3 regions of the Stenotrophomonas sp. 3(2025) genome follow, and region 3 is predicted to be linked to each of the others. Evidence: predicted binding sites of a transcription regulator. Region 3 holds the regulator's gene; each other region holds the start of a gene.
The links. The regulator FliA, encoded in region 3, starts transcription of late flagellar genes. The targets are predictions, from matches to a motif close to TAAAGTTTNNCNNNCNNNGGCCGATAA.

Region 1 (7,665 bases), on a different contig from region 3:
CGGCACGGGCGCCCGCCGTCACAATTGCACCTTCCCACACACTTGGTTTCACAGGATCTTCATGAAAAGGACCCTTCTCTCCGCCCTGCTGATCGCCCTGGCTGCCGCGGGCACCGCTGGCGCTGCGACCACCACTGACAGCACGAAGGCCGACAGGGCCGTTGCCCGTCACCTGGAAAAGCTGGGCTACACCTACGAGGTCGATGAAGACGGCGATTACCAGATGGTGTTCGATGTCGAAGGCGATCGCACCCAGATCGTCTATGTGCGCTCGTCGGTGGAAGACTTCGGTACCCACAACATCCGCGAGATCTGGTCGCCGGGCTACACCTCGCAGACCAAGCAGTTCCCGGTGGCCGTGGCCAACCGCCTGCTGGAGGATTCGCAGGACGCCAAGATGGGCGGCTGGGTGAAGCAGGAATCGACCGCGATGTTCGTGGTGAAGATCGATGCCGACGCCACCGCCGACCAGCTCAGCGACGCCATCGATGCGGCCATCCGCACCGCCGACGCGATGGAGCTGGAGTTGACCAAGAAGGACGATCTCTGAGTTGAACGCCTCGCCGGACCCGCGCTGGGCACCGCATGCAACCGTCGCCACCGTGGTGGTCGACGGCGGCAGGGTGCTGCTGGTGGAAGAAACCATCGAGGGCCGGCAGGTGCTGAACCAGCCGGCCGGGCATCTGGAGCCGGGTGAAAGCCTGGCCGAGGCCGCCCTGCGCGAGACCGTCGAGGAAACCGGCTGGACGGTGGAACTGACCGCCTTCATCGGCTGCTACCAGTGGACCGCCGGTGACGGCACCCCGTTCCTGCGCTTCTGCTATGCCGCGCGCCCGGTCTCGCACGACCCGGCGCGGCCGCTGGATGCCGGCATCGATCGGGCGCTGTGGATGACCCCGGCCGAACTGCAGGCCGCCGCCGGACGCCAGCGCAGCCCGCTGGTCTGGCAGGTGCTGGCCGACTACCTGGCCGGCCAGCGCTATCCGCTTGCACTGGTCCGGGAGGTCGCATGAGCAGCCCTCGGGTGATGGTTGGCGTGTCTGGCGGCGTGGATTCTTCCGTGGCTGCCTGGCGCCTGGTGCAGCAGGGCGAGGCCGTGGCCGGCCTGTTCATGCAGAACTGGGCCGACGACGGCAGCGGTGACTGCCGCGCCGAGGACGACCGCCGCGACGCGGTAGCGGTCTGCGGACTGCTGGGCATTCCGTTCCATTTCCGCGATTTCTCCAACGAATACTGGCAGGGCGTGTTCGAGCACTTCCTGGCCGAGTACGCCGCCGGCCGCACGCCGAACCCGGACGTGCTGTGCAACCGCGAAGTGAAGTTCAAGCACTTCCTTGATGCGGCCCGCGAACTGGGGGCCGAGCGGATCGCCACCGGCCATTACGCGCGCATTGCCCAGCGCGGCCATCAGTGGCTGCTGCTGCGCGGCGCCGACCGCTCCAAGGACCAGAGTTACTTCCTGCACCAGCTGGGGCAGGAGCAGCTGGCGGCCACCCTGTTCCCGATTGGTGACCTGGAAAAGAGCGACCTGCGCCGGATTGCCCGCGACGTCAGCCTGCCGACCCACGCCAAGAAGGATTCCACCGGCATCTGCTTCATCGGCGAGCGCGATTTCCGTGAGTTCCTTGGACGCTACCTGCCGGCCAAGGCCGGGCAGATCCTCGATCCTGGCGATGGCAGCGTGATCGCCGAACATCCCGGCGTTTTCTATTTCACCCTGGGCCAGCGCGAAGGCCTGAACATCGGCGGCGTGCGCGGCCGCCCTGCCGCGCCCTGGTATGTGGTCGGCAAGGACGTGGCCAGCAACGTGCTGTACGTGGATCAGGACCGTGACAGCCCGTGGATGCTGTCCAGCCGGCTGCGCTCGGAGACCGCGCACTGGATTGCCGGCGCACCGCCGGCACGGCGTTTTGAATGCACCGCGCAGACCCGCTACCGCCAGCCCGATGAGCCGTGCACGGTGGACGTGCTGGACGACGGCAGCGTGCAGGTCACCTTCGCCCGGCCGCAGCGTGCAGTCACCCCCGGGCAATCGCTGGTGCTGTATGACGGTGAGGTCTGCCTGGGTGGCGCGGTGATCGCCGCCACCGACGCGCCGCTGGAACAGCGCCTGCGCACCACCCCTTCTCCTTTTGAGGTAATCGCTGCATGAGTTTCACTGTCGACGACCGCGTTCTGGCTTTGGCCGGCATTGCCCAGGCCCTGCAGCAGGTACGCCGTATCGCCGATACCGGCCACTCCGACGCCGCTGCCGTGCGCACCGCCGTGGACAGCGTGTTCCGCATCGATGCGGCCTCGCCGCAGGCGGTCTTTGGCGATCGGCACGCCCTGAAATCCGGCCTGCGCCTGCTGCACAATTATTTCCGCAGCCAGGGCCAGGACCCGATCCTGCCCAAGCTGGCCCTGTCGGTACTGCAGCTGGAGCGCCGGTTCGTGCAGGACGGCGCCACCGTGAACAAGGTCGCCTCGGGCATCGAGCGCGCCCAGCGCCAGGCCACCGAGCTGGGTGACAGCGGCCACCCGGATGTTCTGGCCGCGCTGGGCGGCCTGTATGCGGACACCATCAGCCACCTCAAGCCGCGGGTCATGGTGCAGGGCAACCCGCATTACCTGGGCCAGGCCGGCGTGGTGGCCGAGATCCGTGCACTGCTGCTGGCCGCCGTGCGCGCCGCCGTACTGTGGCGGCAGCTGGGTGGCAGCTACTGGGACTTCCTGCTCAGCCGCAAGGCGATGGTCGAGGCCGTGGACCGGCAGCTGGCCTGAGGGCGGGGAGCCCGCCGGGCATGGCCCGGCGCTACCGATCGAGCGCCGCGAGGGCAGCGCCGGGCCATGCCCGGCGGACGGCGCCGGAAATCCGGCGCATTCAGAGAGCACATCGACGTTAAAGAGAAAGGGGGTACGGCCGATACATCCTCCGTGCACCTCCCGAGAACGTCCATGTACTCACGCATTTTCATCCGTCTGGCCGCCCCCCTGGCCCTGACCCTGCTGCTCCCCTTCGCCATCGGTTTCGAATGGCCGGCCGCCCTGCGCTGGGCGATCCTGACCACGATGACGCTGAGCTGGCTCGGCTTTGCGTGGTGGACCGCCCGCGCCCAGGCGCACCGTTCCCCGGAACATGCCCGTGTCCTGCGTGAGCAGGACCAGCTGCTGACCGAACTGCGCAACTTCGTCGGCAACGAGATCGACGGTTCGCGTGGTGAAGTGGAACGCGCCCGCGACCTGATCCGCCAGGCCGTCTCCAGCCTCGGCGGCAGCTTCGATGCCATGAACCGCAAGTCGCGCCAGCAGAGCCAGGCCCTGTCACGCATCGTCGACCGCGCCGGTGACGAAGGCGGCGCCGGCCTCGACGTTGCCCGTTTCGCCCAGCACGCCAGCCACCGCATGGAACAGCTGGTGGAAGCGCTGGAGCAGGTCAGCGGCCAGAGCAGCACCACCGTGCAGCACATCGACCAGATGGCGCAGCACCTGGATGGCATCTTCGCGCTGCTGGAAGACGTCAAGTCGATTGCCGACCAGACCAACCTGCTGGCGCTGAACGCTGCCATCGAAGCTGCGCGTGCCGGTGAAGCCGGTCGTGGTTTCGCCGTGGTTGCCGACGAGGTCCGCAACCTGTCCGAGCGTTCGACCACCTTCAACGAACAGATCCGCAAGCTGGCGCACAGCTCCAAGGACGCCATCGCCAAGGTCCGCGAGACGGTTTCGCACATGGCCTCGCGTGACATGGACCGCTCCCGCGAAGCGCGCCAGGAAGCGGCGGCGATGCTGGACAACGTGGCGCAGATCAACGCTTCGCTGGGTGACGGCATGCGCGAAGTGTCCGACTGCGCGCGCTCGATCGATGGCAGCGTGGCCGAAGCCGTGCGTGCCCTGCAGTTCGAGGACATCGCCACCCAGGCCCTGGGTGGCGTGCATACCCACCTGGACCGCTTGACCGCGATCAACCGCGAAGCGGTGGCCCTGCAGGAACTGCTGCATCGCAATGGCGGCGTGTTCGACGAAGAAATCGCCTCTGCCCTGCAGCGCACCGGCAACCGCCTGCGCGAACTGCGCAGCGAATGGGAGCGCCCGCCGCACAAGCCGGTTGCCCAGCAGAGCATGGGCGCCGGTACGGTCGAGCTGTTCTGATCCTGATGTCCGCTGCCCCTTCCGGCAGCGTGCGAGGCCCCGGTTCTGCCGGGGCCTTTGCGTGTGACCCGCCTTTGGATGCATCCTGCAAGCGCACCATGACCCTGATCCGCGCCCTGCCCCCGATCAACGAGAACGAGCGTCCGCGCAATGCGGGCGTACGTGAGCAGCTGCGCCAGCTGGAAGAGGTGGCCCGCGAAGAAATCCAGGAGCTGCAGAAGCTGGCCGACGCGCGCCCTGCCCCACCGGCAGCCGGCGATGACGTGCTGGGTCTGGCGTGGGACCTGGGGTTGGATGGCAGTGCGTTGAAGTAGCTCCACGCCATGCGTGGATGCATCTGCCCACGTGGCATGATGCGCCGGTCCCTTTCATGGAAGACCGATGGCCATCGCCTTGATCGCTTTGCTGCTGATCGAAGTCCTGCTGCTGGTCCTCTGGGCGCCGTTCTTCTTCCGCACAGGCATCGCGCTGTTCAACCGGCGCATCGCCGCTACGCCGGCAGAGCTGGCGCAGCTTTCACTGGCCGGGCTGGAGCATGACCTGCCGGCCGATACCTGGCTTCGCCTGGTATTCCGCGGGCTGCCGGACGGCAGTGTCGCCTTTCGCGAGAGCTTCGCACCGAGCGTTGGCGGTCGCTACTTTCCGCTGATGCGCGGGCGGGTGATGATCGACGCACGGCGCAGGGAGGTGCGGGTGCTCGGACTGTGCAGCTGGTTCGCGCTGGGCCTCACACTGATGCTGGTGCCGGTCATCCTCGTCCGGCCCGCTGCGTGGCCGATGCTGGTGGCCCTGCCGCTGTTCTACATGGGCTACTTCATCCAGCGCCGACGCTATGCAGAGGTGGTCGAAGCGGTACGCGCACGGCTGCGGTCCGAATTCCCGCAGCGGCTGGTTACCGCGCCGCAGTAGATCCACGCCATGCGTGGATATTGTCGGGGGAGTCGCGCAGTTTCGGATTCTTTGCATGGACCTCCGCCGAGCCGACCTTCATCGTGCAGGGCCGATTTCGGTTCAGATCAGCCCTCAGCCCGATGACCAGTGCCGCCCTCTGCCTTTCAGTTGCGTTGCAGCTCCCGGTTGCCGCAGAACCGCTTGCCCTGGATCCTGACTCCCTACTTTCGCTTCATCAAGCTCTCCAGTCGTTCGGCGATTTCCAGCAGCCGTACTCCGCGCCTATGGATGTGAACGATCCTGATGCAGGTGCAACCGACGCAACCGTCGAGGTCTCCGCCGGCTGCCTGCAGGGTGGTCCGCAGGTCGTCATCCTGGACGCTGATCTCGACGAAACACCAGAACGCTATCTGGTGCTGGCCAAGCCTTGGCACGGGCTTGCTGCGGGGACACTGCTGATTGTCTCCGGAAGCTCAGCGACCGTCATTCCAACTCACGAGGGGAGCCGGGAGCTTGCACGTGCGGAGGCACTGCTCTCCTTCCTTGACCGCCTGCCAAGCGGAACGAGTTCAAATGCCTTGGCCGTGCCGAGCCCCCAATTGTCTGCGACAGGGTTGGATTCCGGCGAGTTTCTTCAGGGTTTCATTCCGAGCTCCAGGGCTGAAGCAGTTCCCGACGCCACCCTCGCGGCATGGGAAGGCGTGCTGCCCAACCTGCTGCTGGCACTGTGGCGCCGCGATGGGTTCGCACGCTATCGCGGCGACAAGTTGGCGATGGTTGATCCCGGGCGGTACACATCGCTTGTCGAGGGGTATCTGCGCGGCAATCCACTGGGAGATGTAGATACGTTTCACGTTTATGCCGTGACAGCCTTCGGCCAGATCCTGATGTGCGGTGAGACTACCGCGATACACATCAGCGTCGATGCACACAGCGGAGACGTCTCAGCGGACTCGGATGCACCAAGCCCCGGCGACGCAGCTGAACGCGACTGGCATCTGGAGTACCTGCTGACGCTGCTTGATGGCCCCTATCTTGATGTCACCGACGAGGATGAGCAGCCTCTGTATGAACGTGCTCGTGAACGACTAGGGCCATTGGCTCTCGATGAGATCTACAGCTTTTCGCCTGCGGTTTCCGAAGGTGGCTGGAATGCGGCGCACCTGGTGAAGGCGGATCGCCTCGCCGAGCTGGAAGCGCTTGCCGGGATAGCGCCCGGTAAGCCGCCGAGCCAACCGGATGCCGGCAACAGGTAGATCCACGCCATGCGTGGATGTCGCTGGGTAGGGCGGGCCGTTTCGGATTGTTTGCATGGACCCTGGTGATCAGCTTCTTCAATACTCGACTCCTCCTGAATCGGACATTGAGTGAAACCCTATGGCGAAGCCAGCACCAAAGAGGACGAAGAAAGAAGCTGGAATCACCGGTGACCTTCTCAATGGCTGGACCAAGAAGCATCGAACGATGCTCCGCTTCATCCGCGCAGGCGACATATTCTGCTTTACTCGCAATGATGGGCTTTACTACTTCGGACAGATCATTGCCAAGAACCTCATGGGTCATTCCGCCCACATCTTTGAAACCCGCCGCGGAGAGCCGACCTTTGACGATTTCAATCTGGAGCAATCTACGCCCCTGATGAACCCGGTCATTCTGGATAGTTACTCACTCTTTGATAGGAAGATCGATCAGGATGGAGAGTGGCGGATCATTGGTCGACATGAACTGGTCCATGCGGCTGACCTTGAACAGTACTTCTTCGTCTACGGCGTACCCGGGGACTGGAGCAAAGTGAACGCGACCAACTCCATTCATTGCCCTGCAACCGAAGGGGATGCCATGGCTCTACCTCCCCTGATCGCCTTGAACAATTTCAAGGTATGGCTGGCAATCGACTCCCTCCCTCATCGTTGGGCAGAGTAGGTCTGTCTGCGAAAGCAGCTCATCATCAGGCACTGGCAGAAAGAACGACTCGTAGTCGGACGTCGCTGTACGATAGCCATATCGGTGTCACACGCACCGCAGGCCTGCATCATTTACGGATGATCACACGTGCAGGCATTCGTGCCGACCAACGGTCGGCACCCACCAGGGCTAGCCCAGGGGTAGATCCACGCCATGTGTGGATGGTCGCGAGTGCAGGCATCAGTGCCGACCAACGGTCGGCACCCACCAAAGCTTGCCAACGGTCGGCACCCACCAAAGCTTGCCAACGGTCGGCACCCACTAAAGCTTGCCAACGGTCGGCACCCACCAAGGCTGGCCCAGAAGTAGATCCACGCCATGCGTGGATGAGTGCGTCAGCGCGCCAGCACCATCTCACTGGCCGCATCGGTTCGCCCTGGGGCGAGGTGCTGCTGGCGCAGCCACTGCGCCAGGTCGCGCGGTGTGAGCGGGCGCGAGTACAGGTAGCCCTGGATCTCGTCGCAGCCCTGACGGCGCAGCATGTCCTCTTCCTGGTGTGTTTCCACGCCCTCGGCCACCACCTTCATGCCCAGTGCGTGGCCAAGATGGACGATGGCCTGGGTCACCTCGGCGGTGCCCGAGTCATGCAGCATGCCCTGCACGAAGCTGCGATCGATCTTCAGGCGGCCGACCGGGAAACGGTTGAGGTAATTGAGGTTGGAGAAGCCGGTACCGAAGTCG
Region 2 (7,665 bases), on a different contig from region 3:
GCGTGTTGAAGGTCAGCAGGCCCAGCATCGGCAGCGCCAGGAAGGCGAGCAGGCGTCGGCGCAGGCTGGGCGGTCCGCTGATCACGCGCTGGCGTCTTCCAGCATGTAGCCCAGCCCACGCACCGTGCGGATGCCCATGCCGCCCGGCTGCAGCTTGCGGCGCAGGCGGTGCAGGGCGATGTCCAGGCCATTGTCGGTCAGGTCCTGGCCCCAGTCGCACAGGGCCTCCACCAGCTGCGCACGCGAGACGATGCGCTCGGCGCGCACCGCCAGGGCGGACAGCAGGCCGAATTCGCGCGCAGTCAGTTCCAGTGTCTGCTCGTCTATCCATACGCGGTGGCCGGTCAGGTCCAGGCGCAGCCGGCCGATGCGCAGGTCGGGGTTGCCGTTGCTGGTGACTCGGCGCAGCTGTGCACGCACGCGTGCTTCGAATTCGTCCAGCGCGAAGGGCTTGACCAGATAGTCGTCGGCTCCCAGGTCGAGCACGCGCACGCGCTCGGCCAGGCCATCGCGTGCGGTGACCACCAGTACGGCCAAGCCATCGCCGCGCTGGCGCAGCCGCTGCAGCACGTCGCGGCCATCCAGCTGGGGCAGGCCCAGGTCCAGCACCAGCAGCGCGTACTGGGTGGAGTTCAGGGCCGCATCGGCATGCGCGCCATTGTCCACGTGGTCGACCACGTGGCCCTGTCGGCGCATCGAGGCGCACAGGCCAGAGGCGATGTCCGGGTCGTCTTCTGCGATGAGTACACGCATGCGCGGGGCTCCTGGGGGCGGATGGGCCGCCCGCTGGACAGGGCGGGCCTCTCGGCTGCCGAGGGTAGCGGCAAACGGGGTGGAGGTGGCAGGCGTGGGGGCCCCCGGCACACCCGGCGCTGGCCCTTCGTTCAGTCCTGCAGGCCGGGCTCGCCCTTGGCCAGCGGCACCCGCGTTCCGTCCAGCAGGCCACGGCTGAGCTTGCCGTCCTCGATGAACAGCAGTTCGCCGTTCTCGCCATTCTTGATGCTGCTGTCGATGGCAATCACGCGGCCGTCGTGGAAGCTGCTGACGTGTGGCATCGAGGTGTGGCCGACCACGATGCGCTTGAGCTGGAGACGGTCGAGCACCGCCTGCACTCTCTGGCTGTCCAGGCGCCCGTCAAAGTAGCCGCGGTACCAGATCGGGCTGCTCTTGCCGTCGTACAACGGTGCGGTGGCGGGGTCTGCCTTCACCTCGGCCTTGGGAATGCCCAGCGAGGCCTGGTAGGCGGCATTGGTGTGGGCCGGGTCCAATGCCATCTGCACCGCTTCGGGCGAGATGCCGCCGTGCAGGAACAGGGTATCGCCGATCTGCAGCAGCACCGGCCGCGTGCGCAGCCACTGGCCGATCACCGAGTCGGCAGCATACAGCTGCGGGTAGCTGCGACCGAGCAGCTGCGCGCTGCGCAGGTACTTCGGATTGACGTAACGCAGGTCGTCGTACAGCACCATGGTCTCGTGGTTGCCGAGCACGAAATGCACCGCGCCACCGGCGGCGGCCGCCTGCTGCTGCAGGCCATACAGCAGCCAGAACGCTTCGGTCACCTGCGGGCCGCGATCGAACACGTCGCCGGCGATCACCAGCGTATCCCTGCCCAGTGCCCAGCGGTCCTGCGTGTCGATCACCCGGTTGGCGCGCAGCAGGCGGACCAGCAGTGCGTACTGGCCGTGGATGTCGGACACGGCGACGATGCGCGGCACGGCCGGCAGCACCGATGCCGACGGCGCGTTCGGCGGCAGCACATGCACCGCATGCGGGTAGCCGCAGCGCGCGGTAACCTCCGTGCCATCGGTGCCGGCCTGCACGCTATGGGTTTCCACCTGGTCCTGGCAGATCCACTGCGCTTTCAGCTGCGCGCCCTCACGGAACAGGTAAGGGCCGTCGCTGTCCACGTGCTCTGCAGGTGCTGCCACGTCGCGGGCAGAGGCCAGTGGTGCGGCCAGCAGCAGGACCAGTGGCAGCAGGATCGACAGGGTTCGGGCGTGGTTCGGCATCGGCGGCATCCAGCGGCAGGAGACGAGCGATGCTAACCGCCCACGGACGCCACCGGTGTGCGCGAACGGGCGGATCAGGCCCGGCCGCCTTCCCCCTTGAGCTTGCGCACGCGGGTATCGGCGGCGCGCACGGGCTGGCCGTCACGGCCATGGGGTTGCATGTAGGGCAGTGTCCGGCGGCTGCTGGATTCGATCAGTTGCGAGTGCGCTTCGCCAGCAGCGAAGCAATGCCGTTCTCCCCATTGGCGCAGGGCCACCAGCAGCGGAAACAGGTCCTGGCCGGCCGCGGTCAGCACATAGTCGTGGTAAGCGCTGCCATCGGCGGCGGGCTGCTGCACCAGCAGCCCCGCCTCGACCAGGCGCCGCAGGCGGTCGCTGAGGATGTTGCGCGCCGCGCCCAGGCTGCGCTGGAAATCGCCAAAGCGACTGACGCCATCGAAGGCATCGCGGATGACCAGCAACGCCCAGCGGTCGCCGAGCAGATCGGCGCTGCGGGCCACGGGGCAGGGGCTGTTGGCGTGCATGGCGGACTCCATCGATTGTGGTTGCAGTTTAAAACCAGTGGCGCTACCGTGCATCTGGTTTCAAAATGCAACCGCACTGATGATGCCTTCGCTGTCCCGCCCCGTGTTGGGCCTGCTCGCCATTGCTGCCGGTGCCAGCGTGGCCAATGTCTATTTCGCGCAGCCGCTGCTGGAGCGCCTGGCCCATGATTTCGCCCTGGATGCCGCCGTGGCCGGTGCAGTGCTGGCTGCCACCCAGGCCGGCAGCGTGCTGGCCCTGCTCGGGCTGCTGCCGTTGGCCGACCGTGGCGATCGCCGTCGGTTGCTGCGGATGCAACTGCTGGCGTTGGTGGTGGCGCTGCTATGGCTGGCCGCCGCCCGCAGTACCGCGTGGTTGCTGTCGGGCATGCTGCTGGCGGGTCTGCTGGGTACCGCGCTCACCCAGGGACTGATCGCCTACGCCGCCAACCTCACTGCACCGGAGCAACGCGGGCGGGTGGTCGGCATGGTCCAGGGCGGCGTGTTCATCGGCCTCCTATCGGCGCGCGTGGTCTCAGGTGCGGTAGCCGCCGTAGCGGGATGGCGCGCGGTGTACCTGCTGTCGGCATTGCTGATGGCGGCGCTGGCACTGCTGCTGTGGCAGCGCCTGCCGCACGTGCCGGTGCCCGCAATGCCGCCGTCGTGGCGCAACCTGCTGCGTTCGATGGCCGATATGCTGCGGCAGGATCGCGCGCTGCGCGAACGCGGGCCGCTGGCATTGTTCCTGTTTGCCGGTCTCAACGTGTTCTGGGCCGCGGTGCCACTGCCGTTGTCGGCGCCGCCGTTGAACTGGTCGACCGCTGCCATCGGCGCGCTGGGCCTGGCCGGCATCATCGGCGCACTACTGGCAGCGCGGGTCGGGCATTGGATGGATCGTGGCCTTGCCCACCGGGTGAGCCTGGGGGCACTGCTGCTGATGCTGGTCGCCTGGGTGCCGTTGCTGGGCCTGCCGCATTCGCTGGCCCTGTTGCTGCTGGGCGTAGTGGTGCTGGATCTGGGCGGGCAGGCGTTGCATGTGTCCAACCAGGCCCTGCTGCTGCGTGCACCGGCCGAACAGCATGGACGCCTGGTGGCGCTGTACATGCTGTTCTATGCCGTGGGCAGCGGTGTGGGGGCTGCGGCAGGCACCTGGACGCAGGCGCGCTATGGGTGGCCGGCGGTGTGCGCGCTGGGCGCGGGCATCGCGCTGGTCGCACTGACGTGGTGGGCGACGTGGCGCATACCGCGCAAGGACGCTGCGTAGCGTCGAGACCGTCCGACGCCACGTCACGCGCGCTGCAGGCTCAACGTTGCAGCGCGCGTCGTCCCGGAGCTTCCGGCAGTGCGTCGTCGGCCACCACCACCCGGTTGCGGCCCTGTCGCTTGGCGGCATACATCGCTGCGTCGGCACGCGCCATCAGCCGCTCGTAATCGGGATGACCATCGTGTCCGGCCACGCCGATGCTCGCGGTCAGGCCCAGCGTCTGTCCGTTGGGCAGGGTGATCGGCGACTGCGCGATCTGCCGGCGCAGGCTTTCGGCGATCACCTCCGCCTGCGACTCGCTTGCCGCCACCAGCACCACCACGAACTCCTCGCCGCCGTAGCGGAACAGGTAGTCGCTGCCACGGGTCTGCTGGCCGAGCAGGGCGGCAACGTGCTGCAGCGCGCGGTCGCCGGCGTCATGACCGTGGCCATCGTTGATCGCCTTGAAATGGTCCAGGTCCAGCAGCAACAACGAGAACGGCGTGTGGTTGCGCGTGGACAACTCGATCTCCCGGCGCAGCACGGTCGGCAGGAAGCGCCGGTTGAGCAGGTTGGTCAACGCATCGCTGCCCGCATCCAGTTCACCGATGCGTTCGAACAGCAGGGTCATCAGGTTGCGGATGGTGGCCAGGTCTTCGCGGATCATCGGCAGGGCGGTCAGCCGCCGTGCCGGATCTTCATCGGTGGCGCGCTGCAGGCGGCTGTCGATGCGTGCCATCAGCTGGCCCACCTGCTGCGTCTCGCTGCTTTCGCCGAAGCTGGGAATGCCCTTGTGGGTGAACCACAGGCCGAACTCGGAGCTTGCCAGACTGGCGTTGTCGGTCCCGGTCGCATGGCCGGCGAGGGTGTACAGCAGGCTGTTTTCCCAATCCAGCAGCAGGGCGCGCTGGCGCTCGCGCTCGGTGCTGACGTTCTGCACCAGCGAGAACAGCCGGTACGCCGCATCGGTGCGCGAAGACCGCTCACGGGCGTGCGTATAGGCCAGCGTCATGCCTTCCATGGCGATGTCCATGATCGCGCTGAGGCAATCGATGGCGGCGAAGGCGGTGTCGTTGTCAGCGGCATCGGCGCGCAGGCGGATGAACAGCTCGTGCTTGAGTACGCGCGCACCGCGGGCCACCAGGTCCACCGGAATACCGACCCGTGCGTGTACATCGCCGATCACCCGTTGTGCGGCGACGGTAGCGGCAATGCCATCCGCATCGGTGGTCAGCAGCTGGGCCAACCAACGCTGCATCGCTGGTTGCAGGCGCTGCTTGACCTGTTCGTGGGACAGGAAGCGGCGCGCACGCGTGTCCTGCAGCAGCACTTCGTAGAAGCGCTGCGCCAGCGTCGGCGGTGCATCGGCGGCCACGGCATGCAGCAGCGCGGCGGCGGCGGGGCCGGCCAGCAGCAGACACTGCTGCCAGGCCTGGGCCAGCGGTTGGCTGGCTTCGTCCAGTTGGGGTGTATCCACGTCGATCTCTAACGGCGCACAACAGACCACGGTATCGGCCGCAGCTGTCGACGGTTGATGGCAGGGAAGCCGGCCAGTTTAAGCGCCATGCAGGCCGAAAAACGCGGATGAAGCACACGCCGGCCGATGCCGCAATGCGTTGACGCATTTGAGAATCAATCGCATTTATGAAAAAATGACGGCAGGAACCGACCTGCAGGCATCCCGCAGTGATCGTTCCGCCTCCCCCGTCGCCGCCTCGTGCCCTATGCCAGAGGCTTCCGTTGCCCTGCCAGAAGGTTCAGAACATGCCTGCAAACACTCTTTCACCGCGCCCGCTGGCGCTCGCCGTCGCTGCACTGCTGGCCACCGCTGCCGTCACCGCCCATGCGGAAACCGATGCCACCGATATCGACACCGTGCATGTCACTGCCTCGCAGATCGCGCGGCAGGCGCTGGGCACCTCCACCATCACCGCCGAGGACATCGCCAAGCGGCCGCCGGTCAACGACATCGCCGAACTGCTGCGGACGATGCCCGGCGTCAATCTGACCGGCAACAGTGCATCGGGCCAGTACGGCAACAACCGGCAGATCGATCTGCGCGGCATGGGGCCGGAAAACACCCTGATCCTGATCGACGGCAAGCGCGTGGGTGCACGCGACGCGGTGCGCATGGGCCGCAGTGGCGAGCGCAACACGCGCGGCGATACCAACTGGGTGCCGGCGGAAATGATCGAACGCATCGAAGTGCTGCGTGGCCCGGCGGCGGCACGCTATGGCTCGGGTGCCTCCGGTGGCGTGGTCAACATCATCACCAAGCGCCCGACCGGCGACCTGACCGGTGCGGTTGACCTGTACGGCCTGGTGCCCGAACACAGTGCCGAGGGCGGCAGCGAGCGCCTCGGCCTGCAGCTGAGCGGGCCGATGACCGACACGCTGTCGTTCCGGTTGTACGGCAACCTCAACAAGACCGATGCCGATTCGCTGGATCTCAACCGCGACTTCGCCACCGGCGCCAATGCGGTACCGCCGGCGGGCCGCGAAGGCGTCAAGAACCGCGACGTCAACGCGCTGCTGCGTTGGGACGTGACCGCCAACCAGGTGGTCGAGTTCGAGGCCGGTACCAGCCGCCAGGGCAACATCTATGCCGGCGATCGTGCGGTCAGTACCACTGGTACCTCCACCGGTGTCGACCTGGCCGCGCTGGCCGAGCAGCAGGCCGAGACCAACCGCATGTATCGCACCACCGGCGCGATCACCCATCGCGGACGCTGGGGCGATGTCAGCTCGCGGCTGACCGCAGCGGTGGAAGGGGTCAACAACTCGCGCATCAACGAAGGCCTGGCCGGCGGCCCGGAAGGCAGCTTCAATGGCGCCGACTGGTCGACCTCGCGCCTGCGCAACTACCAGCTGGACGGCGAAGTCAGCTTCCCGACCACCCTCGGCGGCGCGGAGAACGTGTGGACGCTGGGGTTCGAGTACCTCGACAGCCGGCTGACCGATCCCTATTCGATGAGCCAGTCCAGCAGCAGCGGTGGCGGCATTCCGGGTCTTTCGGCCGATCGTGCACGCGGCAAGGCCGATGCACAGACCACCGCCGTCTACGTGGAAGACAACATCTACCTCGGCGAGCGCTGGATCGTGACCCCGGGCCTGCGTTTCGACCATCACAGCCAGTTCGGCAACAACACCAGTCCGAGCCTCAACGCGCAGTTCCGGCTCAACAGTGACTGGGTGGTCAAGGGCGGCATCGCACGCGCCTTCAAGGCGCCGAACCTGTACCAGTCCAACCCGGACTATCTGTATTACACCCGTGGCAACGGCTGCCCGAACGCGTTGCCGAGCCTGGGCGCCGGCTGCTACATGCAGGGCAATGCGGATCTCAGGGCAGAGACCAGCCTGAACAAGGAACTGGGCGTGGAGTGGGCACCGCAGAGCGGCTGGCAGGCCTCGCTGACCTATTTCCACAATGACTACAAGGACAAGATCCAGGCCGGTTACACCCAGATCGGGCTGACGGCCGACCGCAAGGGCCGCATCTTCCGCTGGGAGAATGCACCCAAGGCCATCGTGCAGGGGCTCGAGGGCAACCTGGTGATCCCGCTGCTGGGCGAGCAGGGCGACCACCTGAAGTGGAGCAACAACTTCACCTACATGGTGGAGAACGAAAACAAGAGCACCGGCCAGCCGCTGTCGGTGATTCCCAAGTACACCGTCAACACCATGCTGGACTGGCAGGCCACCGAGCAGCTGTCGCTGCTGCTGACCGGCACCTTCTACGGCAAGCAGGAACCGGCCACGGCCAACATCAACAACGATCCGCGCTGCACCGCCAACTGCGATGCGTCCACCGTGCTGCAGACCCGCGGCGCGTACAACGTCTGGGGCGTGAGCGCGCGCTACAAGGTGACCGACATGGTCAGCGTGGGCTTCG
Region 3 (7,665 bases):
GACGCGATCGCCGGCATCCTGATCCTGTTCATCAACATGCTGGGCGGCCTGGCCGTGGGCGTGCTGCAGCATGGCATGCCGTTCGGCGATGCCGCCGCCACCTACACCCTGCTGTCGATCGGTGATGGCCTGGTGGCGCAGCTGCCGGCGCTGCTGGTCTCCAGCGCGGTGGCGATGCTGGTTACCCGTGCCTCGCGCTCGCAGGACATGGCGCAGGCGATGACCGGCCAGGTGTTTGGCCAGTACCGTGCGCTGGCCATCACCGCCGGCATCCTCGGCGTGGTCGGCCTGGTGCCGGGCATGCCCAACGTCGCTTTCCTGACGCTGGCGGCCATCCTCGGCTTCATCGCCTGGAAGGTGTACCGCAAGGGCCTGGTGCCGGCGCAGGCCGACACCGCTGCAGGCGATGCCAACGCACTGAACGCGCTGGGCCGCCCCGCGGCCCCCGCACCCACCGCGGAACTGAGCTGGGACGAGCTGCGCCCGGTCGATCCGCTGGGCCTGGAAGTGGGCTATCGATTGATTTCGCTGGTGGACAGCAACCAGGGCGGCGAGCTGATGCCGCGCATCAAGGGCGTGCGCCGCAAGCTGACCCAGGACGTCGGCTTCCTGATTCCCTCGGTGCACATCCGCGACAACCTGGAACTGCCGGCCAACGGCTACCGGGTACTGGTGCATGGCGTGCCGGTGGCCACTGCCGAGATCCATCCCGACCGCGAACTGGCGCTGGACCCGGGCAGTGCCCTCGGCCCGCTGGAAGGCATCGCCGGCAAGGATCCGGCCTTCGGCCTGGATGCGACCTGGATCCAGCCACACCAGCGCGCCCAGGCCGAAACCCTGGGCTATACCGTGGTCGACCCGGCCACGGTGGTGGCCACCCACCTTTCGCACCTGATCCGCGAGCACGCACCGGAACTGCTCGGCCACGAGGAAGTGCAGCACCTGCTGGCCAACCTGGCCAAGAGCGCGCCCAAGCTCGTCGAAGATCTGACGCCGAAGGCGCTGCCGCTGTCGGCGGTGGTGCGCGTGCTGCAGAACCTGCTGGTCGAACGCATTCCGATCCGCCAGCTGCGCAAGATCGCCGAAGCACTGGTCGAACACGCCCCGCACAGCCAGGACCCGGCCACGCTGACCGCCGCCGTGCGCACCGCACTGGGCCGCTTCATCGTGCAGGAGATCGCCGGAATGTCGGCGGAGCTGCCGGTGTTCACCCTCAACCCGCAATTGGAACGTGTCTTGCAGGAGTCCACGCAGGGCAACGGCGCCGCGCTGGAACCCGGACTCGCTGAGCGACTGCACCAGAGCCTGGCCGAATGTGTCAGCAAGCAGGAAGCCCGCAACGAGCCCGCGGTGGTGCTGGTACCTGGCCCGGTGCGAGCCGCGCTGGCCCGCCTGGTCCGCCACAGCGTTCCGTCGCTGTCGGTCCTGGCCTACAGCGAGGTGCCGGAGGACAAGCGCCTGAAGCTGGTCGGAACGATCAGCTGACGCAGCCCTGCAACGCGCCAGAAAACAGACACCACTTTCAAACACCCGCAACAGACAGATTCCGAGGGGAACCCGAACCGTGCAGACCACCGACCATCCGCGTTCTCCGACCGCCACTCCGCCGACTTCGTCCCGTGACCACAGCATGAAAATCAAACGATTCGTCGCCGCCGACATGCGCTCGGCCATGAACCTGGTGCGCAAGGAACATGGTCCTGATGCCGTGATCCTGTCCAACCGCCGGATCGAGGAAGGCATCGAGATCGTGGCCGCCGCCAACTACGATGAGAGCGCCGTACAGCGCGCCCTGGAAGCGTCGCGCCGCGACGTGGCACCGCCGCCCGCGCCGAAGCCGCGCAGCGCGGCCGACGCAGTGATCGCCGCGGTCACCCGCCGTCGCAGCGGCACCCCGGCACCGGAGCCGGTGGCCGCCACCACCTCGGCCGTCGCCGCTCTGGCCCGCGCCGCCGTCGGCGCTACCGGCCGCACCCTGGACAGCGCCGACGAGATCGTGCCGACGCGTGGCAGCACCGGCTTCGCCTCCACCCTGGCGCGTGCCGCCGTCAATGAAGCGACGCTGCCGGAACAGATCTTCGCCCCGTTTGCCGACGCCATCGTGGCGCCCTCGCCTGCGGCAGCCGCGCCGGTGAACCGCGCCCGCTTCCAGATCGACCCGCCGCTGGAAGACAGCGCGCAGATGCCGGCAGTGACGCCGCCGCCGTTGCCGGTTGCACTGCAGGCCACCACGGCCCCCGAAGACGAAGCCTCACGCGCGCCGGTTGCCGTGCAGCCGACCGAGGCTGCACCGGCACCGATGCCGGCGCTGGCGCCAGCACCCGCGCTGACCCTGGTCGCCGATGACGCCGAGATCCGCCACCTGCGCCAGGAAGTGGCCGGCATGCGCCAGGTGATCGAGCGCGAGATGAACCGCTTCACCGACGAGCGCCTGCGCGGTAGTCCGGTGCGCGCTACGGCACTGGACCTGATGGACGAGTACGGCTTCGATGCCGGCATCGCCCGCGACGTGGCCATGCAGATCCCGCTGGAAACCGAAGCGCATCGCGGCCGCGGCCTGATGCTGGGGCTGATCTCGCGCAAGCTGCCGATCGCCCCGGTCGATCCGATGGAGGAAGGCGGCGTGATCGCCCTGGTCGGCCCGACCGGCGCCGGCAAGACCACCACCATCGCCAAGCTGGCCTCGCGCTTCGCCGAAGCCCATGCCGCCCGCGACGTCGCCCTGGTCACCACCGATACGATGCGCATCGGCGCCCGCGAACAGCTGTACGGCTACGGCCGCCAGCTCGGCATCGCCGTGCACGAGGCCAACAGCGGTACCGACCTGGACCAGCTGCTGGAACGCCTGAAGGACTACAAGCTGGTGCTGATCGACACCGCTGGCCTGGGCCCGCGCGACCGTGCGCTGGCCGCCCAGCTGCAGTGGCTGCGCGCCGCCCGCCAGGTCCGCACCCTGCTGGTACTGCCGGCCAACACCAGCTTCGGCGACATGGACGAGGTGGTCCGCCGCTTCGGCGCGGCCAACCTGCAGGGCCTGGTGCTGAGCAAGCTGGACGAGACCGGCCGCTTCGGCAACGCCCTGTCGGTGGCGGTGGACCACAAGCTGCCGATCACCTGGGTGACCGATGGCCAGGACGTCCCGGACGACCTGCACCGGGCCAGTGCAGCCAATCTTGTACTTCGCCTTGAAGATTTGCGCCGCGCGGCCGATATGCCCTGCAACCCGGAGTTGAACCATGCCGTCGCGTGAGTACGCCAAGCTGACCACCACCTTCCCGCTGACGGCGACCCGCAGCGAGCCGCTGGGCCCTGTGCGCACGATTGCCGTGACCGGCGGCAAGGGCGGCGTCGGCAAGACCAACGTATCGGCCAACCTGGCCGTGGCGCTTGCCGGAATGGGCAAACGCACCCTGTTGCTGGACGCCGACCTGGGCCTGGCCAACATCGACGTGATCCTGGGCCTGAGCCCCACCAACACCCTGGCCGACCTGGTCGCTGGCCGCTGCAGCCTGGATGACGTGATCATCGAAGGCCCGAACGGCGTGCTGGTGGTACCGGCTGCGTCCGGCCGCCGGCACATGGCCGAGCTGGCCCCGGCCGAGCATGTCGGCCTGGTCAACGTGTTCTCCGAACTGGAGCGCGAGCTGGACATCATGGTGGTGGACACCGCCGCCGGCATCACCGACGGCGTGCTGACCTTCTGCCAGGCCGCGCAGGACACCGTGGTGGTGGTCTGTGATGAACCGGCCTCGATCACCGACGCCTATGCGCTGATCAAGGTGCTGTCACGCGAACGTGGCGTGGACCGCATCCAAGTGGTGGCCAACATGGTGCGCGACCCCAACGAAGGCCGCGTGCTGTACGAGAAGCTGACCCGCGTCTGCGAGAAATTCCTCGCCGATGTCTCGCTGAACTACCTCGGCTGCGTGCCGCAGGACGACTGGCTGCGCCTGTCGGTGCAGCGCCAGCAGCCGGTGGTGAAGGCCTATCCGTCCAGCCCGTCGGCACTGGCGATCACCGAGATCGCCCGCCGCACCGCCCGCTGGCAGGCACCGACCGAGCCGCGCGGGGGCGTCGAGTTCTTCCTCGAACGCATCATCAAGCAGCGCGGGGTGGCCGCATGAAAGGCGCCGCCCAGTACAGAGAGGTCCAGCGCACGGCGGCCAACGAGGTCATCGCCCAGCACTCGGACCTGGTGCGGCGCATCGCCCACCATCTGGCCGCACGCCTGCCGGCCAGCGTTGAGGTGGACGACCTGATCCAGGCCGGCATGATGGGCCTGATCGAAGCCTCGCGCAGCTACGACGCCGACCAGGGCGCCTCGTTCGAGACCTACGCCTCGATCCGCATCCGTGGTTCGATGATCGATGAGATCCGACGTGGCGACTGGGTACCGCGTTCGGTGCACCGCCGTGCGCGTGACGCTGCGGCCACCATCCGCCGCCTGGAGCAGAGCACCGGCCGCGCCGCGAGTGCCACCGAAGTGGCCGCCGCGATGGAGATGCCGCTGCCCGAGTACCTGCGCCTGATGGAGGACGCCTCGCGCGGCCAGGTACTGAGCCTGGAGTCGCGCATTGAAGACCAGGGCGAGCTGGACACCGTCGCCCAGGGCGGCCCGACCCCGCAGCAGGTGTTGGAGCGCGGTGAATTCGGCCGCGAGCTGGGCAATGCCATCGGCCACCTGCCCGAGCGCGAACAGCTGGTGCTGTCGCTCTACTACGAGCAGGAACTGAACCTGAAGGAGATCGGCGCAGTGCTCGGCGTGAGCGAGTCGCGGGTCTGCCAGATCCACGGCCAGGCGGTCCTGCGCCTGCGTGGCCGACTGAAGATTTTCGAGGCGGCCGACGCCGGCCTCGAGAGCTGATCAACAAAGGAACTCTGCTTTGAACAAGAACATGCGCATCCTGATCGTCGACGATTTCTCGACCATGCGTCGTATCGTCAAGAACCTGCTGGGCGATCTGGGCTTCACCAATACCGCCGAAGCCGAGGACGGGCATGCCGCGCTGTCGCTGCTGCAGAGCCAGCCGTTCGACTTCGTGGTCACCGACTGGAACATGCCGGTGATGACCGGCATCGAACTGCTCAAGGCCATCCGTGCCGATGCCAAGCTGAAGACCCTGCCGGTGCTGATGGTGACTGCCGAAGCCAAGCGCGAGCAGATCATCGAAGCGGCGCAGAACGGCGTGAACGGTTACATCATCAAGCCGTTCACCGCACAGACGCTGGAAGAGAAGCTCGGCAAGATCTTCGAACGCCTGGCGGCCAGCGCTTGATGGATACCACGGTCGACAAGAGCGCCCTCGCCCTGCGCCTGCAGGAAGCACTGGATGCACTGGAATCCGGCGACGAGGCGGCGTGGCGCCAGCGCATCGACGGCCTGGTCGCGCTGCGCACCCAGCCGATGATGAGCGGCCTTTCGCGGCTCGCCCGCGAGCTGGGCCAGGCGCTGGGCGAACTGCCGACCGTGCCCGATGAAGCCGGCGAGCTGGACGATGCCTGCGCGCGCCTGGACCACGTGGTGGCGATGACCGAACAGGCCACCCACCGCACCCTGGACCTGGCCGAAGAGTGCCGCAGCCTGACCGAACAGCTGCGCGCCGACGGCCTGCAGCCGGGCCAGGACGTACAGCTCGACCGCATCCGCCACAACCTCACCGAGATCGCCCTGACCCAGAGCTACCAGGACCTGACCGGGCAGATCATCCGTCGCGTGGTGGGCATCGTCCGCCGCGTGCACGAAGGCTTCGGCGCGCTCGGCCTGCCGCCGGAACAGCATCGCACCGATCCGGAACTGGCTGGGCCGGCACTGAAGGGACTGGACCGCCATGCGGTCTCGCAGAACGACGCCGACGACCTGTTGTCGGATCTGGGGCTGTAACCATGGGCGCAGTAGCCGACGACATCACTGCCGATTTCATCATCGAGGCCCAGGAGATCCTGGATCGCCTCGGCGAACAGCTGGTGTCGCTGGAACAGGCACCGCAGGACAATGAACAGCTCAACGCGGTGTTCCGCGGCTACCACACGCTGAAGGGCGGCGCAGGTTTCCTCGGCATCACCGCAATGGTCGAGCTGTGCCACGCCGCCGAGGAAGCGCTGGGCGCCGCACGCGCCGGCCAGGCCGTCCTGCAGGCGCATCACTTCGATGCCGCCCAGCAGTCACTGGATTACCTGCAATCGATGCTTGACGCGGTGTCTTCGGGCACCGAGCCGGGCTTTGCCCCGCCCGAACTGGTCGCCCAGTTCGACGTGCATGGCGGCGGCGCTGCCGCGCCTGCGGCCGCGACGCCGGGTGCGGGCGGCGGCGACCTGATCACCGACGACGAATTCGAGGCCCTGCTCGACCAGCTGCATGGCGGCAAGGCGCCGACAACCGTGGCGGCGGCGAAGAAGGCCGACGACATGATCAGCGAGGACGAGTTCGAGGCATTGCTCGACCAGCTGCACGGCGGCGCCGCCCCGGGCAGCAACACCACCGCAGCGGCTGTTGCGGCACCGGCACCGCGACCGGCGCCCTCGCCGGCCCCGCCCGCTGCCAAGCCCGCACCCAACAAGCCTGTCGCCGAAGCCGAACACACCGTGCGCGTGGACACCAAGCGCCTGGACGCCATCGTCAACCTGATCGGCGAACTGGTGCTGTCACGAAACCGGTTGAAGACGCTGCGCACGCGCCTGCGCGACGAAGAACTGGACCGCGCCGTGTCCACGCTGGATATCGCCACCGCACGCCTGCAGTCGGCGGTGATGCGCACCCGCATGCAGCCGGTCGGCAAGGTGTTCTCGCGCTTCCCGAAGGTGGCGCGCGACGTTGCGCGTTCGCTGAAGAAGGAAGTGGACCTGGAACTGATCGGCGCCGAAACCGAGCTCGACCGCAACCTGGTCGAAGCGCTGGCCGACCCGCTGGTGCACCTGGTCCGCAACGCCATCGACCATGGCGTGGAAATGCCTGACCTGCGCGAAGCGCAGGGCAAGCCGCGGATGGGCCACGTGCGCCTGTCGGCACAGCAGGAAGGCGACTACGTCAGCATCGAAGTGCAGGACGACGGTGCCGGCATCGATCCGGAAAAACTGCGCGCCAAGGCGCGCGAGAAGGGCCTGATCGATCCGGAAGCCGCCGCCCGCCTGAGCAGCGAGGAATGCCTGCACCTGGTGTTCCTGCCGGGGTTCTCGACCAAGCAGCAGGTCACCGACATTTCCGGCCGCGGCGTCGGCATGGACGTGGTGCAGTCACGCATCCGCGAACTGAGCGGGCAGATCCAGATCCAGTCGGAACTGGGCCGCGGCAGCCGCTTCATGATCCGCGTACCGCTGACCCTGGCGATCCTGCCGACCCTGCTGGTGCAGGCCGGCGAAGACGTCTACGCGCTGCCGCTGGCCCGTGTGATGGAAGTGCTGCATGCGCCGCGCACCTCGCTGGGCTGGTTCGACGGTCGCGCCGTGCTTGACCGTCGCTCGCACACGCTGCCGCTGGTGGACCTGCGGCAATGGCTGGATGTGACGCCGGCCGCCTCGCCCCTGCTGACGATCGTCGTGCTGCAGGCCGGTGAAGCACGCTTCGGGCTGGTGGTGGACCAGGTGCGCGGCCGTGAGGAAGTGGTCATCAAGCCACTGCCCAGGGCCCTGCGCGGCCTGCGCGGTTATGCCGGTGCAACCTTGATCGGC

Region 1: the regulator FliA is predicted to act here: its motif matches at 2,883-2,909, upstream of ACUXVE_RS13250 (methyl-accepting chemotaxis protein).
Region 2: the regulator FliA is predicted to act here: its motif matches at 5,282-5,308, upstream of ACUXVE_RS06085 (GGDEF domain-containing protein).

What each region holds. Positions count from the first base shown of each region.
Region 1 is NZ_JBQOIF010000016.1:33,893-41,557, reverse strand. It holds gene ACUXVE_RS13270 (hypothetical protein) at 62-550, shown strand; gene ACUXVE_RS13265 (NUDIX hydrolase) at 552-1,013, shown strand; gene mnmA (tRNA 2-thiouridine(34) synthase MnmA) at 1,010-2,152, shown strand; gene hflD (high frequency lysogenization protein HflD) at 2,149-2,763, shown strand; gene ACUXVE_RS13250 (methyl-accepting chemotaxis protein) at 2,938-4,128, shown strand; gene ACUXVE_RS13245 (hypothetical protein) at 4,227-4,442, shown strand; gene ACUXVE_RS13240 (hypothetical protein) at 4,510-5,037, shown strand; gene ACUXVE_RS13235 (GAD-like domain-containing protein) at 5,160-6,275, shown strand; gene ACUXVE_RS13230 (Imm26 family immunity protein) at 6,397-6,942, shown strand; gene ACUXVE_RS13225 (bifunctional diguanylate cyclase/phosphodiesterase) at 7,320-7,665, opposite strand, start outside.
Region 2 is NZ_JBQOIF010000005.1:183,844-191,508, reverse strand. It holds gene ACUXVE_RS06110 (ATP-binding protein) at 1-85, opposite strand, end outside; gene ACUXVE_RS06105 (response regulator) at 82-753, opposite strand; gene ACUXVE_RS06100 (metallophosphoesterase) at 885-2,009, opposite strand; gene ACUXVE_RS06095 (winged helix-turn-helix transcriptional regulator) at 2,084-2,533, opposite strand; gene ACUXVE_RS06090 (MFS transporter) at 2,613-3,794, shown strand; gene ACUXVE_RS06085 (GGDEF domain-containing protein) at 3,835-5,250, opposite strand; gene ACUXVE_RS06080 (TonB-dependent siderophore receptor) at 5,538-7,665, shown strand, end outside.
Region 3 is NZ_JBQOIF010000030.1:29,277-36,941, reverse strand. It holds gene flhA (flagellar biosynthesis protein FlhA) at 1-1,485, shown strand, start outside; gene flhF (flagellar biosynthesis protein FlhF) at 1,631-3,250, shown strand; gene ACUXVE_RS18235 (MinD/ParA family ATP-binding protein) at 3,237-4,124, shown strand; gene ACUXVE_RS18230 (RNA polymerase sigma factor FliA) at 4,121-4,864, shown strand; gene cheY (chemotaxis response regulator CheY) at 4,884-5,276, shown strand; gene ACUXVE_RS18220 (protein phosphatase CheZ) at 5,276-5,881, shown strand; gene ACUXVE_RS18215 (chemotaxis protein CheA) at 5,884-7,665, shown strand, end outside.